One region of the Nocardiopsis sp. NPDC101807 genome, then DNA from elsewhere that is predicted to be linked to it. Evidence: riboswitches for the same ligand, from Rfam matches in the RefSeq annotation. Region 1 holds a riboswitch; each other region holds the start of a gene.
What was found. Region 1 has a riboswitch for thiamine pyrophosphate ahead of thiD (bifunctional hydroxymethylpyrimidine kinase/phosphomethylpyrimidine kinase). Riboswitches for the same ligand answer to the same signal wherever they lie in the genome.
Positions count from the first base shown of each region.

Region 1 (3,554 bases):
GCGGCGGGACCGTCGCCCTCATCGTCGGCCTCTACGACGAGCTCATCGGGGGCGCCGGCCACGTGGTCAGCGGGATCAGGAGGTACGTCGCGGACGTCCCCCGGGGGCGCGGCGGGGAGCGCGCGCGGGAGCGGTTCCGGCAGGTGGACTGGGGCGTTCTGGTTCCCGCGCTGGTCGGCATGGCCGTGTTCCTGGTCCTGGCCGCCCTCCTCCTGGCCCCGCTCGTCGACGCCTACACCCAGTACGCCTACGCGCTGTTCTTCGGGCTCGTCCTGGCGTGCCTGTGGATCCCCTACTCCGGGGCCGGCCGCCCCTGGAGGGCCGGGCACTACGCCGTGGCGCTGGTGTTCGCCGTAGCGGCGTTCGTGCTCACCGGGCTGCCGGGCGCCAACCTGCCGACCCACCCGGCGGTCGTCTTCCTCGCCGCCGCGGTGGCCGTCTGCGCGCTCGTCCTGCCGGGGTTGTCCGGCTCCTTCATCCTGCTCACCCTCGGGCTCTACGAGCCGACGATCAGCGCGGTCGGCGACCTGGACATCGCCTACCTGGCGGTCTTCGCCCTGGGCATGCTCACCGGCCTGTCCCTGTTCGTGAAGTTGCTCCAGCACCTCCTGGAGAACTTTCACCACATGACCCTCGTTGTACTCACCGGCCTCATGGCCGGTTCGCTGCGCGCCCTGTGGCCGTGGCAGACCGAGTCCCGCGAGGTCGTCACCCCCACCGACGTCCCCGTGACAGTCGTCTTCATCGTCGCCGGCTTCGTGATCGTGACCGCCGCCATCGTCTGGGAGCGCCGCAAGCGCTCGCGGGCCGAGGCCGCCCACGTCCCGACCGGCGTCTGACCGGAAAGAACGGAAAGCCACTTCTCATGACAGCGAATCTGTGGACGGCGTCGAACCTGGCGATGGAAGGCGAGGTCGTCCACGAGTACGAGGGCTTCATCGGCTGGGTTCTGAGCCTGATGACGACCCTGGGCGAGCCCGGCGTCGGCGTGGCCCTGTTCATCGAGACCTTCTTCCCCCCGATGCCGAGCGAGGCGGTCCTGCCCGGTGCGGGCTTCCTGGCCTACGACGGGCACATGAACGTCTGGCTCGCCATCCTGTGGGCCACGATCGGCTGCCTGGTCGGCGCCTGGGGCTTCTACGCGATCGGCGCCCTGCTGGGCCGGGACCGCACCAAGTGGCTGGTGGAGAAGACCCCCCTGCTGGAGGTCGAGGACTTCTACAAGGCCGAGCGCTTCTTCGCCCGCTTCGGCGGCCTCGCCGTGCTCCTGGGCCGGTGCGTGCCACTGGTGCGCAGCTTCATCTCGGTCCCCGCGGGCATCGAGCGGATGCCCATCCTCAAGTTCTCCGTGTACACCGTGATCGGCTCCGCCGTCTGGAACTCGATCTGGATCGGCCTCGGCTACGCCTTCGGCCCGGCCATCAAGCCGATCCTGGTGCAGTGGAGCGGCCTCATCAGCAACATCGTGCTCGTCATCATCGCCCTGCTGTTCCTGTGGTTCGTCATCGCCCGCGTCCGCAAGCTGCTCAAGGCCCGGTCCGCGGACAACGCACCCACCCTCTGAACGGCGCCGGCAGCCGTACGGGCCCCTCGGGCCCGCACGCCCGGAACACATACGCCGACCCCCTCGGGTCGGCCGCACACTGAGCGGGGCCGCCCACGCGGCGGCCCCGACGGCGCGGGGTGCCGGTGGGTCCACCGGCTGAGAGCACACCCGTCGAACCTGCCCTAGTTCGTACTAGCGAAGGAACGCCCATGAGCGCGTACAACATCGTGTCCATCGCCGGCAGCGACCCCAGCGGGGGCGCCGGGATCCAGGCGGACCTCAAGGCCTTCTCCGCACACGGGGCCTTCGGCATGACCGTGGTCGCGGCCCTCACCGCCCAGTCCACGCGCGGCGTCACCGGGGTCCACCCGATCCCCGCCGAATTCGTCGCCCACCAGATGGACACCCTCTTCTCCGACGCCACGGTGCACGCGGTCAAGGTCGGCATGCTCGGCACGGCCGAGGTCACCGAGGCCGTCGCCGAGGCGATCGGGCGCCACGGACTGCCCCGCGTGGTGGTGGACCCGGTGATGGTGGCCAAGAGCGGCGACCGGCTGCTGGAACCCTCCGCCGTCGACGCGCTGCGCACCCGGCTGCTGCCCCGGGCGGACCTGGTCACGCCGAACCTCCCCGAGGCGGCCGACCTGCTGGACGAGCCGGAGGCGGCCGACCTGGCGGCGATGCACGACCAGGCCCTCCGCCTGCTGGAGTTCGGTCCGCGCGGGGTCCTGCTCAAGGGAGGCCACCTGGCCGGCGAGGACTGCGTCGACATCCTGGTGACCCGGGACTCCGCCCCGGTCGAGTTCCGCTCGCCGAGGGTCCGCACCCGCAACACGCACGGCACGGGGTGCACCCTGTCCTCCTCGATCGCGGCCCTGCTCCCGCAGCGGCCGGACACGGCCTCCGCCGTGGGCGACGCCAAGGCCTACCTGACCGAGGCGCTCCGGCGGGCGGACGAGATCGACGCCGGAGGCGGACAGGGGCCCGTGCACCACTTTCACGCCTGGTGGAAGTAGGGCCCGCCGACCGGGGAGGGCGCGGCCGGCGCCCTCCCCGGTGAGGCCCGGCCCCGGCGGTGCGGCCCGTCCGCGAGGGCCGCGGCCGGGGCGCGGTGGGCCGCCGGCCGTACCGCTACCCCCGTACGGGCTCCATGACCGCGTCCGGGTCCCGCCAGTCCGGGTGGGCGAAGAACTTCCTCGTCTCCGCGACGACCACCGGGGACAGCAGGAGCAGCCCGATCAGGTTGGGCAGGGCCATGAGCCCGTTGGCGATGTCGCTGAACAGCCACACCGCGTCGATCTGCGCCGTGGCGCCGACGTAGACGAACGCGATGAACAGCAGCCGGTAGGGCACGACGAGCGCGCGCCCCGCCAGGTACACGACGCACCTCTCGCCGTAGTAGGCCCAGCCGAGGATGGTGGTGTAGGCGAAGACCACCACCGCGCAGGTGACGAACACGGGGCCCAGGCCCGCCAGGTCCGGGCTGATCCGGCCGAGGCCGACCTCCATCGCGGAGGTGGTGAGCAGGATGCCCTTGTCGCCGCCCTCCACTCCTGCGGCGCCGGTGTCCTGCCACACCCCGGTCGTGATGATCATCATCGCGGTCAGGGTCAGCATGATCACGGTGTCGACGAAGGTCTGCGTCATCGCGACGAGGGCCTGGCGGACCGGCTGGTCGGTCCTGGCCGCGGCGGCGGCGATGGCGCCGGTGCCCATGCCCGACTCGTTCGAGAAGATGCCGCGGGAGACGCCCTGGCGGATGACGTGCATCAGTGTGGCGCCCGCGAACCCGCCCACCGCGGAGGTGCCGGTGAAGGCGTCGCCGAGGACCAGCGCGAAGGCGGGGCCGATCCGGTCGTGGTGCACCGCCAGGACCAGAAGGTTCATGAGGACGAAGCCGATGATCATGAACGGGACCACGGCGGAGGCGACCCGGCCGATCCCCCTGATGCCGCCGAGGACGACCACGGCGGTCAGCAGCATCAGGACCGCGCCGACGATCGGCCGG
Region 1 is NZ_JBIWMK010000001.1:1,066,007-1,069,560, forward strand. It holds gene ACIRPH_RS04570 (DUF368 domain-containing protein) at 1-839, shown strand, start outside; gene ACIRPH_RS04575 (DedA family protein) at 866-1,564, shown strand; TPP riboswitch at 1,670-1,767, shown strand; gene thiD (bifunctional hydroxymethylpyrimidine kinase/phosphomethylpyrimidine kinase) at 1,756-2,562, shown strand; gene ACIRPH_RS04585 (alanine/glycine:cation symporter family protein) at 2,678-3,554, opposite strand, start outside.

Region 2 (3,554 bases), on a different contig from region 1:
CCGAGAGCGTCTCGGTCGGAGGGCTCGAGAACTGCGACGGCGGCGTGATGTCCGGGTGGAGCGTGAGCAACGCCGGGGAGAGCGACGGCGGCCGGCACAACATGATCAGCGCGACCAAGGGGTCCGTGAACACCTACTTCGCCCAGCTCCAGAAGCGCGTCGGCCTCTGCGAGACCTCGGAGATGGCCGAGCGGGTCGGCATCCACCGCGCCGACGGCGAGCCGCTGGGCGTCTGGAGCTCCTTCACCCTGGGGGACCAGGAGGTGTCCCCGCTGACCGTCGCCAACGCGTACGCCACGTTCGCCGCCCGCGGCACCTACTGCGAGCCCGTCCCGGTGGTCTCCGTGCGGATCGGCCGCGAGGGCGCCGAGGGCACCCGGGAGGTCGCGGCGCGCACCGACTGCGAGGAGGGCAGGGTCGGGCGCGACGTCGCGGACGGGGTCAACCACCTGCTCCAGCAGACGTTCAAGGGCGGCACCGCCAACGGCCTCGGCCTCGGGCGCCCCGCCGCGGGCAAGACCGGCACCACCGACAACGCCGCCTACGCCTGGTTCGCCGGCTACACCCCGAACCTCGCGTCGGCCGTGGTGGTCGGCGACATGCGCGGCGGCGAGGAGAACCCGCTCCAGGGCGTGACGATCGGCGGGCGCTACTACGGCATCGTCTACGGCGGCACGCTGCCCGGCCCCATCTGGCAGGCCACCATGCGCGGGGCCACCGCCGACCTGCCGGCCGAGGGCTTCGCCCCGTCGCCGAAGGCGTTCGGCGACCCGTCGTCGACACCGCCCAAGGGCGGGGACGACGAGGGCGACGCCTGACCGCTCCCGCCGCCGGGCGGGGCCCCGACGAGGGGCGGAAAACGGGGGCCGCGGGGAGGGAACACCCCGCGGCCCCCGTTGTTGACGCATAATGGAGGGAAACCGACAGGGGAGCGCGTGAGCGCTGAGAGTGCGGCACCCGGCCGCAGACCCTTACACACCTGATCTGGGTCATGCCAGCGAAGGAAGTCGTAGGAACCCGTCTCCGGCGGCGTGCTCCCGCGCACCCGGGACGGTCCCGGGGCGCGGCACGTCCTCCGGCGTCGCTCTTGGCCACATGGGCCCTCGTCCACCCCGACGAAGGGACACCACCTGATGAGCACCGATACCGGGCGCACCGGATTCTGGCGCGACGTCCTCGGACGGCTGCGCGGCTGGCGCACCGTCGACATCGTCGTGGCAGCCGTGATCGGCGTCGCCGTCGGCGTCGTCTTCTGGCTCTGGAACATCGTCTGGTCGGTCACGACCCCGCTCTTCGTGGGCTTCCCACCCGCGCAGGCGGCGGTCTACGGCATGTGGCTGATCTCCGGCGTCCTCGGCGGACTGGTCATCCGCAAGCCGGGCGCCGCACTGCTCACCTCGATCGCGGCCTCCCTGGTGTCGGCGGTGCTGGGGACGCAGTGGGGGGTCATGGTGATCCTCGACGGGACGCTCCAGGGCCTCCTCCCCGAACTGGTCTTCCTCGCCTTCGGCTACCGGCGCTGGGGCATGGGCGTGGCCGTGCTCGCGGCGGCCGCGGCCGGCCTCTCCCCGGCCGTCCGCGACAACATCGTCTACAACGTGACCTGGCCCCTGCACTTCCAGCTCGTCTACGGCGTCATCGTCGTGATCAGCGCGGCGGTCATCGCGGGCGTCGGCGCCCGCCTCCTCACCACCGCGCTGGCCAGGTCCGGCGCGCTGGCCCCCTTCCCCTCGGCCAGGGGCTGACCCGTGGCCGACCACGACCGCCGCGGCCCCACGGGGGCGACCGCGGAGCACCCCGCCGCACCGGCCCCCCTCCGGTCCCCCGGAGGGGGCGGCGCACGCGTCGAGCTGTCCGGCTGGGGGTGGCGCCACGCGGGCCGCGAGTCCTACGCCCTGCGCGGGGTGGACCTCACGGTCGGGCCCGGTGAGCGCGTGCTGCTGCTCGGCGCCTCCGGGGCGGGCAAGTCCACCCTGCTGCACTCCCTCGCCGGACTCACCGGCCCCGACGGCGCCCTCAACGGCGACCAGGAGGGGACGCTGCTGGTCGACGGCCTCCCCGCCGACCGGGGCCGTGGAGGGGTCGGCCTGGTCGGCCAGGACCCGGAGACGCAGCTGGTGATGGCCCGCGCGGGCGACGACGTCGCCTTCGGCCCGGAGAACCTGGGGGTGGACCCCGGCCTGATCTGGCCGAGGGTGGACGACGCGCTCGGCGCGGTCGGCTTCCCGTACGGGCGGAACCACCCCACCGGCGCGCTGTCGGGCGGTGAGAAGCAGCGGCTGGTCATCGCCGGCGCGCTCGCCATGCGCCCGCGCCTGCTCCTGCTGGACGAGCCCACCGCCAACCTCGACCCCGCGGGCGCGGCCCTGGTGCGCGGCGTCCTGGAACGCCTGCTCGCCGAGACCGAGGCGACCCTGCTCCTGGTCGAGCACCGGGTCGCCGACGTGGTCGGACTGGTGGACAGGGTCGTGGTCGTCGCACCGGGCGGCGGAGTGGTCGCCGACGGGGACCCGGCGGACGTGTTCGCCGCGCACGGGCGCTCCCTCGCGGAGCAGGGCGTGTGGGTCCCCGGTCACGAGCCCTCCCCCGCCACGGTCCCCGCGCCGGGCGGCGGCCCCCGCGTCGAGGCGGTGGGCGTCACCGCGCGCACCCCCTCCCAGCTGGGGGTGGGCGCCCCGCCCCGGAGGACCGTGCTGGACGGGGTGGACCTCTCCGTCGCGGCCGGCACGGCGACCGCCCTGACCGGCCCCAACGGGGCGGGCAAGTCCACGCTGCTGACTCTGCTGGCGGGGCTCTCCCGACCCCACAGGGGCGCGGTCCTGCCGCGCGGCCCCCTGGCAGGGGCCGACCGGCGGCCCCTGGCGCGCTGGCCCGCCCGGCTCCTGTCCCGCCACGTGGGCACCGTCTTCCAGCACGCGGAGGACCAGTTCGTCACCGGCACCGTGCGGGACGAGCTGCTGTTCGCCCCGCGGCGGGCCGGGGCGGACGGGCCCGGGACCGAGAAACGGGTGGACGAGCTGCTGGAGCGGCTGCGCCTGACCGGCCTGGCCGACGCCCACCCCTACACGCTCTCGGGGGGCGAGAAGCGGCGGCTGTCGGTGGCCACGGCGCTCAGCTCCGGCCCCTCGCACGCGCCCGGCGTCCTCGTCCTGGACGAGCCGACCTTCGGCCAGGACACCCGGACGTGGACGGAGCTGGTCGAGCTGTTGGACGGGCTGAGGGCCGGGGGGTGCGCCGTCGTCGTGGCCACCCACGACGAACTGCTCCTGCGGCACTTCGCGGACGTGCGGGTGCGCGTGGCGGAGGGCCGCGCGGTCCGGGGCACGGCGGGGGAGGCGGAGCTGTGAGCGTCTCGGAGGACCGGGGCCGCAGGGGCGGTGACGCCTCCGCCCCGGAGGCGCCGGGCGACGGGGGAGCGCGCCGCCGGCTCACCCGGCTCAACCCGGCCGCCAAGCTCCTGGCCGCGCTGCTGCTGGGGCTCGGGCTGGTCCCGGCCGTGGACGCGGTCACCGGAGGGGTGGTGCTGGCCGGCGTTCTGCTGGTCCTGCCCTTCA
Region 2 is NZ_JBIWMK010000008.1:158,791-162,344, reverse strand. It holds gene ACIRPH_RS24210 (transglycosylase domain-containing protein) at 1-818, shown strand, start outside; TPP riboswitch at 916-1,023, shown strand; gene ACIRPH_RS24205 (ECF transporter S component) at 1,134-1,745, shown strand; gene ACIRPH_RS24200 (ABC transporter ATP-binding protein) at 1,851-3,347, shown strand; gene ACIRPH_RS24195 (energy-coupling factor transporter transmembrane component T family protein) at 3,344-3,554, shown strand, end outside.
Region 2: it holds a riboswitch for thiamine pyrophosphate, as region 1 does, so the genes downstream of both, ACIRPH_RS24205 (ECF transporter S component) here and thiD (bifunctional hydroxymethylpyrimidine kinase/phosphomethylpyrimidine kinase) in region 1, are expected to answer to the same signal.

Region 3 (3,554 bases), on a different contig from region 1:
GGCGCACCGGGATGCGCCCGGCCAGGCGGGCGCCCCGGCCGGCCCGGACGGCGTCGCGCATCGCGGCGGCCATGCGCACCGGGTCCTGTGCGCGGGTCACGGCCGTGGCCAGCAGGACCGCGTCGCAGCCCAGCTCCATCGCGAGGGCGGCGTCGCTGGCGGTGCCGATCCCGGCGTCCACGATCACGGGGACCCCCGCCCCCTCCACGATCAGTTCGAGGTTGTGCGGGTTGCGGATCCCCAGCCCGGAGCCGATCGGCGCGGCCAGCGGCATCACGGCCGCGCACCCCAGCTGCTCCAGGCGCCGGGCCAGCACCGGGTCGTCGTTGGTGTAGGGCAGGACGGTGAACCCCTCGTCCACGAGCTGCTCGGCGGCGTCCAGGAGTTCCACCGGGTCGGGCAGCAGGGTGTGCTCGTCCGCCACGACCTCCAGCTTCACCCAGTCCGTGCCCAGTGCCTCGCGGCCCAGCCGGGCGGTGCGCACCGCGTCCGCCGCGGTGAAGCACCCGGCGGTGTTGGGCAGCGCGCGGATCTCGTTGCGGGAGAGGACGTCCCACACCGACCCCTGCGCGCCGGGGGAGACCCTGCGCATGGCCACGGTGGTCAGCTCGGTCCCGGAGGTCACCAGGGCCTCCTCCAGGACCTCCAGGGAGGGAGCCCCGCCGGTGCCGGTGATCAGCCGCGAGCCGAAGGAGGTCCCGGCGATCACCAGGGGGTCCTCGGCGCGGCCGGTCGCGTGTCCGTCCATGCTCAGCCTCCCTGGACCGCGGTGAGGACGTCCACGCGGTCGCCCGCGCCCAGCGCGCCGTCCGCCCACGCGGCCCGGCGCACCACCTCGTCGTTGACGGCCACGGCGATCCCGCCGGGGATCGTGCCGCCGCCCGGCGCGGTCAGGTCGCGGACGACCGCCTCCACGGTCGTGCCGTCGGCGAACTCGCGGAGGTCGCCGTTGATGATGAGTTGCACTGCCTCTCCTACTCCCACGTCGTCGTGTGCGCGTCGCCGGTCGCCCGGTCCGCGGCGAACCTGCGCGCGTACTCCGGAAGGGCGCCCGTGGTGAGGGCGCGCGCCATGGCCTCCCCGGTGGCCGGGGTCAGCAGGACCCCGTGCCTGAAGTGCCCCGCGGCCAGGTGCAGGCCGGGGACCCGGGTCGGCCCCAGCAGGGGTTCGTTGTCCGGCGAGCCCGGGCGCAGGCCCACACAGGTCTCGGTGACCTCCAGCTCGGTCACCCCCGGGACGAGCTCGCGCGCGTCCCTCAGGACCTGCCAGAGGCCCCCGGCTGTGAGCGAGGTGTCGTAGCCCAGCTCCTCCTGGGTGGCGCCGATGATCACCTCTCCGTCGGCGCGCGGCACCAGGTAGGTGGTGAAGCCCCTCACCAGGCCCCGGACCGTGCGGCCGACGAGGGGCGCCTCCCCGGCCGGTACCCGGGCGCGCAGGAGCTGGCCCTTGACCGGGCGCAGCGGCGGCACCACCGGTTCGGGCACCGCGACGCGGTCGCTCCAGCAGCCGGCGGCCAGGACGACCTGGTGGGCGGGCAGGACCCGGCCGTCGTCCAGGCGCACGCCCAGCCGGGCGCCCCCGGGGCCGGGGGCCGTGACCTCCTCCGCCCGGCCGGCCGTCTCGGTGACCCCCGCGCGTCCGCCCGCCGCGGCCAGGGCGCGCAGCAGCAGCCGGGGATCGACGGAGTGGTCGTCGGGGGCGAGTACGCCGCCGCGCACGGACGGGGCGAGCATCGGCTCCAGCCGGCGGCACTCGCGGCTCGTCAGGCGCTCGGTGGCGATGCCCAGGCGCTCCTGGAGCCGGTGCAGGTCGGCGAGGACGGCCATGTCGTCGCGGTCGAAGGCCACCAGGAGGGTCCCGGTGGTGCGGTAGCCCACGCGGATCCCGCCGGCCGCCTCCAGCTCGGCGACGAACCCGGGGTACATGCCCGCGGAGCGGACCCCGAACTCCATGAGGGGCTCCTCGCCGAACACGGCCTCGGTGGCCGGGGTGAGCATGCCCGCCGCGACGGTGGAGGCGGCACGGGCTCCGGCGGGGCCGGTCACGGGGTCGGGCTCGACCAGGGTGACGCGAAGGCCCTCCTGGGCCGCCCGCCAGGCGGTGACCCTCCCCACGAGGCCGCCGCCGACCACGACGACGGTCCGCTCCGGCGCGTCCCCGGGACCGCCATTGGTAGGACGAATCGTTTCGTGTCGGGGGTCGTTCTCGGTGCGCACGGCGCTGTTCCCACTCCCTTCGCCGGCATGACCCGGATCAGGTTCGTGCGGTCGGAGGCTCACAGCCTCCCTCTCAGCCGGGTCCCACCCGGCTCCCGCGGGATGTGCAGAGGTCTGTCCCCATCCTAGAACCTCCTCCCGGAACGCGTGGCAGTGGCGGGTATCTCCACGGCGCCCGGACCCCGCCGCGCCGGAAGGTGTCCGGGCCCCGCGGGGATGTGGCAGATTGGGGGAGTGACACGAAGCGACATCGACATCGACACGCTGGTCGGCGAGTGGCTGACCCTGAAGGAGGCGGCCGCGCCGCTCGGCGTGAGCCCCAACCGGATCAAGACCCTGATCCGCGAGAACCGCATGATGGGTGTGGTCCGCGGAGGGCAGCTGTCCGTCCCCGCCGCCTTCATCGACGGCGACGACCTCGTCAAGGGGCTGCCCGGGACCCTGGTGCTGCTGACCGACGCGGGCTTCTCCACGGAGGAGGCCCTGCGCTGGCTCTTCACCCCCGACGACACCCTGCCGGGGACTCCCATCCAGGCGATGCGCGAGAACCGGGGCACCGAGGTGCGCCGCCGCGCCCAGGGCATGGCCTTCTAGGGAACGGCGCGCCGTCGGGCGGCCTCCCCTCCGGGGGGCCGACCGGCGAGGGCCTAGGGTGGGCGGGGTGAGGACCAGCCATGGAACCAGCCTGCGCAAGCGCCTGGACGCATCCCTTCTGTACCTGTGCACCGACGCCCGGACCGGGCGCGGTGATCTCGCCGAGTTCACCGACGCGGCCCTGGCCGGAGGGGTGGACATCATCCAGCTCCGGGACAAGGGGCTGGAGGCCCGCGAGGAGATCGCGGCCCTGGAGGTCATGCGGGAGGCCTGTGAGCGGCACGGGGCCCTGCTCGCGGTGAACGACCGCGCGGACATCGCCCGCGCGGTGCGCGCCGACGTCCTGCACCTGGGCCAGCGCGACCTGCCGGTGCCCATGGCCCGCGACATCATCGGGGCCGACCCCGTGATCGGCCGCTCCAACAACGACATCGCGGCCGCCTCCTCCTCCGCCGGGGAGGCCGGGAGCGACTACTTCTGCGTCGGCCCCACCTGGGCCACCCCCACCAAGCCGGGCCGCCCGGCGGCCGGCCTGTCCCTGGTCGAGCGCGCCGCCGCCCTGGGCACGGACCGCCCGTGGTTCGCCATCGGCGGGATCGACGCGACCACCATCGACGCGGTGCTGGAGGCGGGGGCCCGCCGGGTCGTGGTCGTGCGCGCGATCACCGAGGCCGAGGACCCCCGGGCCGCCGCGGCCGGGCTGCGCGAGCGCCTGACCGCCCGCACCGGGGGCTGAGCGGGAAC
Region 3 is NZ_JBIWMK010000007.1:78,107-81,660, reverse strand. It holds gene ACIRPH_RS21705 (thiazole synthase) at 1-748, opposite strand, end outside; gene thiS (sulfur carrier protein ThiS) at 751-966, opposite strand; gene thiO (glycine oxidase ThiO) at 975-2,183, opposite strand; TPP riboswitch at 2,213-2,325, opposite strand; gene ACIRPH_RS21690 (Rv2175c family DNA-binding protein) at 2,433-2,810, shown strand; gene thiE (thiamine phosphate synthase) at 2,878-3,546, shown strand.
Region 3: it holds a riboswitch for thiamine pyrophosphate, as region 1 does, so the genes downstream of both, thiO (glycine oxidase ThiO) here and thiD (bifunctional hydroxymethylpyrimidine kinase/phosphomethylpyrimidine kinase) in region 1, are expected to answer to the same signal.

Region 4 (3,554 bases), on a different contig from region 1:
GATCAACGCCCGGAGCGAGACGGTCGCCGACAAGCCGGCCTTCCGCACCGCCTACCGGCGCCGCCGGTGCCTGCTGCCCGCCGACGCCTACTACGAGTGGCAGCTCGTCGGCAAGGACGGCACCGTCCAGGCCAGCACCTCGCCCGCGACCGACCCCCAGCACAAGAAGCGCAAGGCCAAGGCCGACAAGAAGCCCTACGCGATCCACTACCGGGACGACCGCCCCCTGGCGATGGCGGGCATCTTCGAGCGCTGGCGCGACCCCGAGGTTCCCGAGGACGACCCCGCCGCCTGGGTGTGGAGCTGCGCGGTCATCACCACGGGGGCGGCGCCCGGGCTCGACCACATCCACGAGCGCATGCCGGTCGTCGTGCCTCCGGAGGACTGGGCCGCCTGGCTGGACCCCGCCTCGGGCGCCGACGAGCTCGCGCACCTGCTGGGGGAGACCCCCGTCGACCGGTTCGCGGTCGACGAGGTGTCCACCGACGTCAACACCATCAAGAACAACCGTCCCGACCTGCTCGAACCCCTCACCGACACCGGGGGTGGCGAACCGGGGACACTTTTCTGACCCCTGTGGCGGTGGACACAGCGGGGGCGGACCTGTGTATGGTGTGCGGGGCCGCAGGGCCCCGGCGCCGGGATCGAGGCGCCGCGGCACGCACGACGTGCCCACACATGTGAATACGCAACGCGGGAGCTCGCGCCATGGCGGGCTGAGAGGGCGACTCGACGGTGTCGCCGACCGCAGAACCTGTTCGGGTAATTCCGACGTAGGGAGGCATGCCATGACGGCTACCGACGGTCGTGACGTCAGTTCCACCAGAGGTTCCGACACCGCCGTTCACCGGGTGACCACCGGTCCCATCATGGGATCATCCAAGGTCTATCGCGAGGTCGTGACCCCGGAGGGCCACACGCTCCGCGTGCCCCGGCGCAGGGTGGGACTCAGCAACGGCAGCCACTTCGACCTGTACGACACCTCCGGCCCCTACACCGACGACGCCGTGTCCGTCGACGTCCACCGGGGCCTTCCCCCGACCCGCCTGGCCTGGGCCGGGGACCGCCCGCCGGCCGGCGGCGCGTCCACCCAGCTCGCCCGCGCGAAGGCCGGGACCCTCACCCCCGAGATGCGCTTCGTGGCCGAACGCGAGGGCGTGGACCCCGAGTTCGTCCGCTCCGAGGTGGCCCTGGGCCGCGCGGTGATCCCCGCCAACCGCTGCCACCCCGAGTCCGAGCCGATGATCATCGGCAAGAACTTCCTGGTCAAGATCAACGCCAACATCGGCAACTCCGCCGTCACCTCCTCCGTGCCCGAGGAGGTCGAGAAGATGGTGTGGGCCACCCGCTGGGGCGCCGACACCGTCATGGACCTGTCCACGGGCAGGCGCATCCACGAGACCCGCGAGCGCATCCTGCGCAACTCGCCCGTCCCGATCGGCACCGTGCCCATCTACCAGGCACTGGAGAAGGTCGACGGGGACCCGGCCCGGCTCAGCTGGGAGGTCTACCGGGACACCGTGGTCGAGCAGTGCGAGCAGGGCGTGGACTACATGACGGTGCACGCGGGGGTGCTGCTGCGGTACGTGCCGCTCACCGCCCGCCGGGTCACCGGCATCGTCTCCCGGGGCGGCTCCATCATGGCCGCCTGGTGCCTGGCCCACCACAGGGAGAGCTTCCTGTACACCCACTTCGAGGAGCTGTGCGAGATCCTCCGGGAGTACGACGTCACCTTCTCCCTCGGCGACGGGCTGCGCCCCGGGTCGATCGCCGACGCCAACGACGAGGCCCAGTTCGCCGAGCTCCGCACCCTGGGGGAGCTCACCCACGTCGCCCGCGCGCACGACGTCCAGGTGATGATCGAGGGACCCGGGCACGTCCCCATGCACAAGATCGCGGAGAACGTGCGCCTGGAGGAGGAGCTGTGCGGCGAGGCGCCGTTCTACACGCTCGGCCCCCTGGCCACCGACGTGGCCCCCGGCTACGACCACATCACCTCGGCGATCGGCGCCGCGCAGATCGGCTGGCTCGGCACGGCGATGCTCTGCTACGTCACGCCCAAGGAGCACCTCGGGCTGCCCGACCGCGACGACGTCAAGACGGGCGTCATCACCTACAAGCTCGCCGCGCACGCCGCCGACCTGGCCAAGGGGCACCCCGGGGCCCAGGAGTGGGACGACGAGCTGTCCAAGGCGCGTTTCGAGTTCCGCTGGCAGGACCAGTTCCACCTGTCCCTCGACCCCGAGACCGCCCGGTCCTTCCACGACGAGACCCTGCCGGCCGAACCGGCCAAGACGGCGCACTTCTGCTCCATGTGCGGGCCCAAGTTCTGCTCCATGAAGATCACCCAGGACGTGCGCCGCTACGCGGAGGAGCACGGCCTGGACACCGTCGCTGCCATCGAGCGGGGCATGGCCGACAAGTCGGCGGAGTTCTCCGAACAGGGCAGACGCGTGTACCTCCCCCTCGCCGAGTAGCCAGTGTCCCCCGAGGCGGGGGAACCGCCCCGAGGTTCCCCCGCCCGCCTTCCGGCTCCTAGGGCTTGAGCACTCGTACCTTGCGGCTGATGTTGAATCCCAGTCCGTGACGGTAGATCTCCGGCACCCTGTACTGCCCGCTGCTGTCGTCGAAGTAGAACACTCCCGCGGTGAGGAGGGCGTCCGCCTCCTCCGTAGTCAGGCCGACGTCGTCGAGGCTGAAAGGCACGGTGACCGTGGCTCCGCGGCTCTGGAGACGGGCGAGAAGCTTGCCGATATCCTGGTTCTCCGTCTTGATCGCGTCGATCTTGATCTGACTGCACCGGGCCAGGGCGGTGCGCATGGCAGAGGGGGCCAGCACCCGGTCCGTCCAACGGCTGTTGCCGGACCCCAGGGACAGTTTGGCCGACTCGGCGAGGAACGCCGTGACGTCACGGGCCTGGACCTGTTTGTTGTAGTCCGCCAGAGCGGCGGGGACCCAGAGGTGGGAGCGTGCCTCCCGGGACTTCTCGGAGCCCATCTTCCAGCCCCAGAGGGGCACCAGGATCTTGGGCAGGTCGTCCTCAGCGATGTCGGATATGTCCAGTTCGGGCCGGTCCAGTGCCCCGGCCTGGGAGGCGATCCACACGGTCAGACGCAAGGAGTCCGTGCTGTCCCAGCGCAGCGCGTACGACTTGTACCGGTCCGCGAGCTGGCTGCTGTTCTGCTGTACCGCCCAGTTCACCAGGTCCCTGCGGACGAAGGCGATGATGCCGAGTGGTCGCCCGCGCAGGGCACGGAGCCAGTTGAGGGTGTCGATCAACAGCGTTCGCAGCGCGGTGCGCTTGACCTCTGAGTCCAGTTTCTGGAGCATGTCCTCCAAACCGTCGATCACGAAGACGGCGCGCACCCGCGCTCCGAGCGCGACCAGCGCCTCCTCGGGAGAGCGGTCGGACACCTCGGCCCCTGCGGCCATGGCGAGGCAACGCAACCACATCGACCGCCACCGGAGGGTGTCGTCGGCGGGGAGGTCGGAGAGGGCCCGGCTGAGGGTGTCACGGATATCGATGGTGGTCGCTGCCGTACCGCCGTGTCGCT
Region 4 is NZ_JBIWMK010000004.1:443,521-447,074, forward strand. It holds gene ACIRPH_RS14860 (SOS response-associated peptidase) at 1-571, shown strand, start outside; TPP riboswitch at 684-795, shown strand; gene thiC (phosphomethylpyrimidine synthase ThiC) at 789-2,477, shown strand; gene ACIRPH_RS14870 (KGGVGR-motif variant AAA ATPase) at 2,536-3,554, opposite strand, start outside.
Region 4: it holds a riboswitch for thiamine pyrophosphate, as region 1 does, so the genes downstream of both, thiC (phosphomethylpyrimidine synthase ThiC) here and thiD (bifunctional hydroxymethylpyrimidine kinase/phosphomethylpyrimidine kinase) in region 1, are expected to answer to the same signal.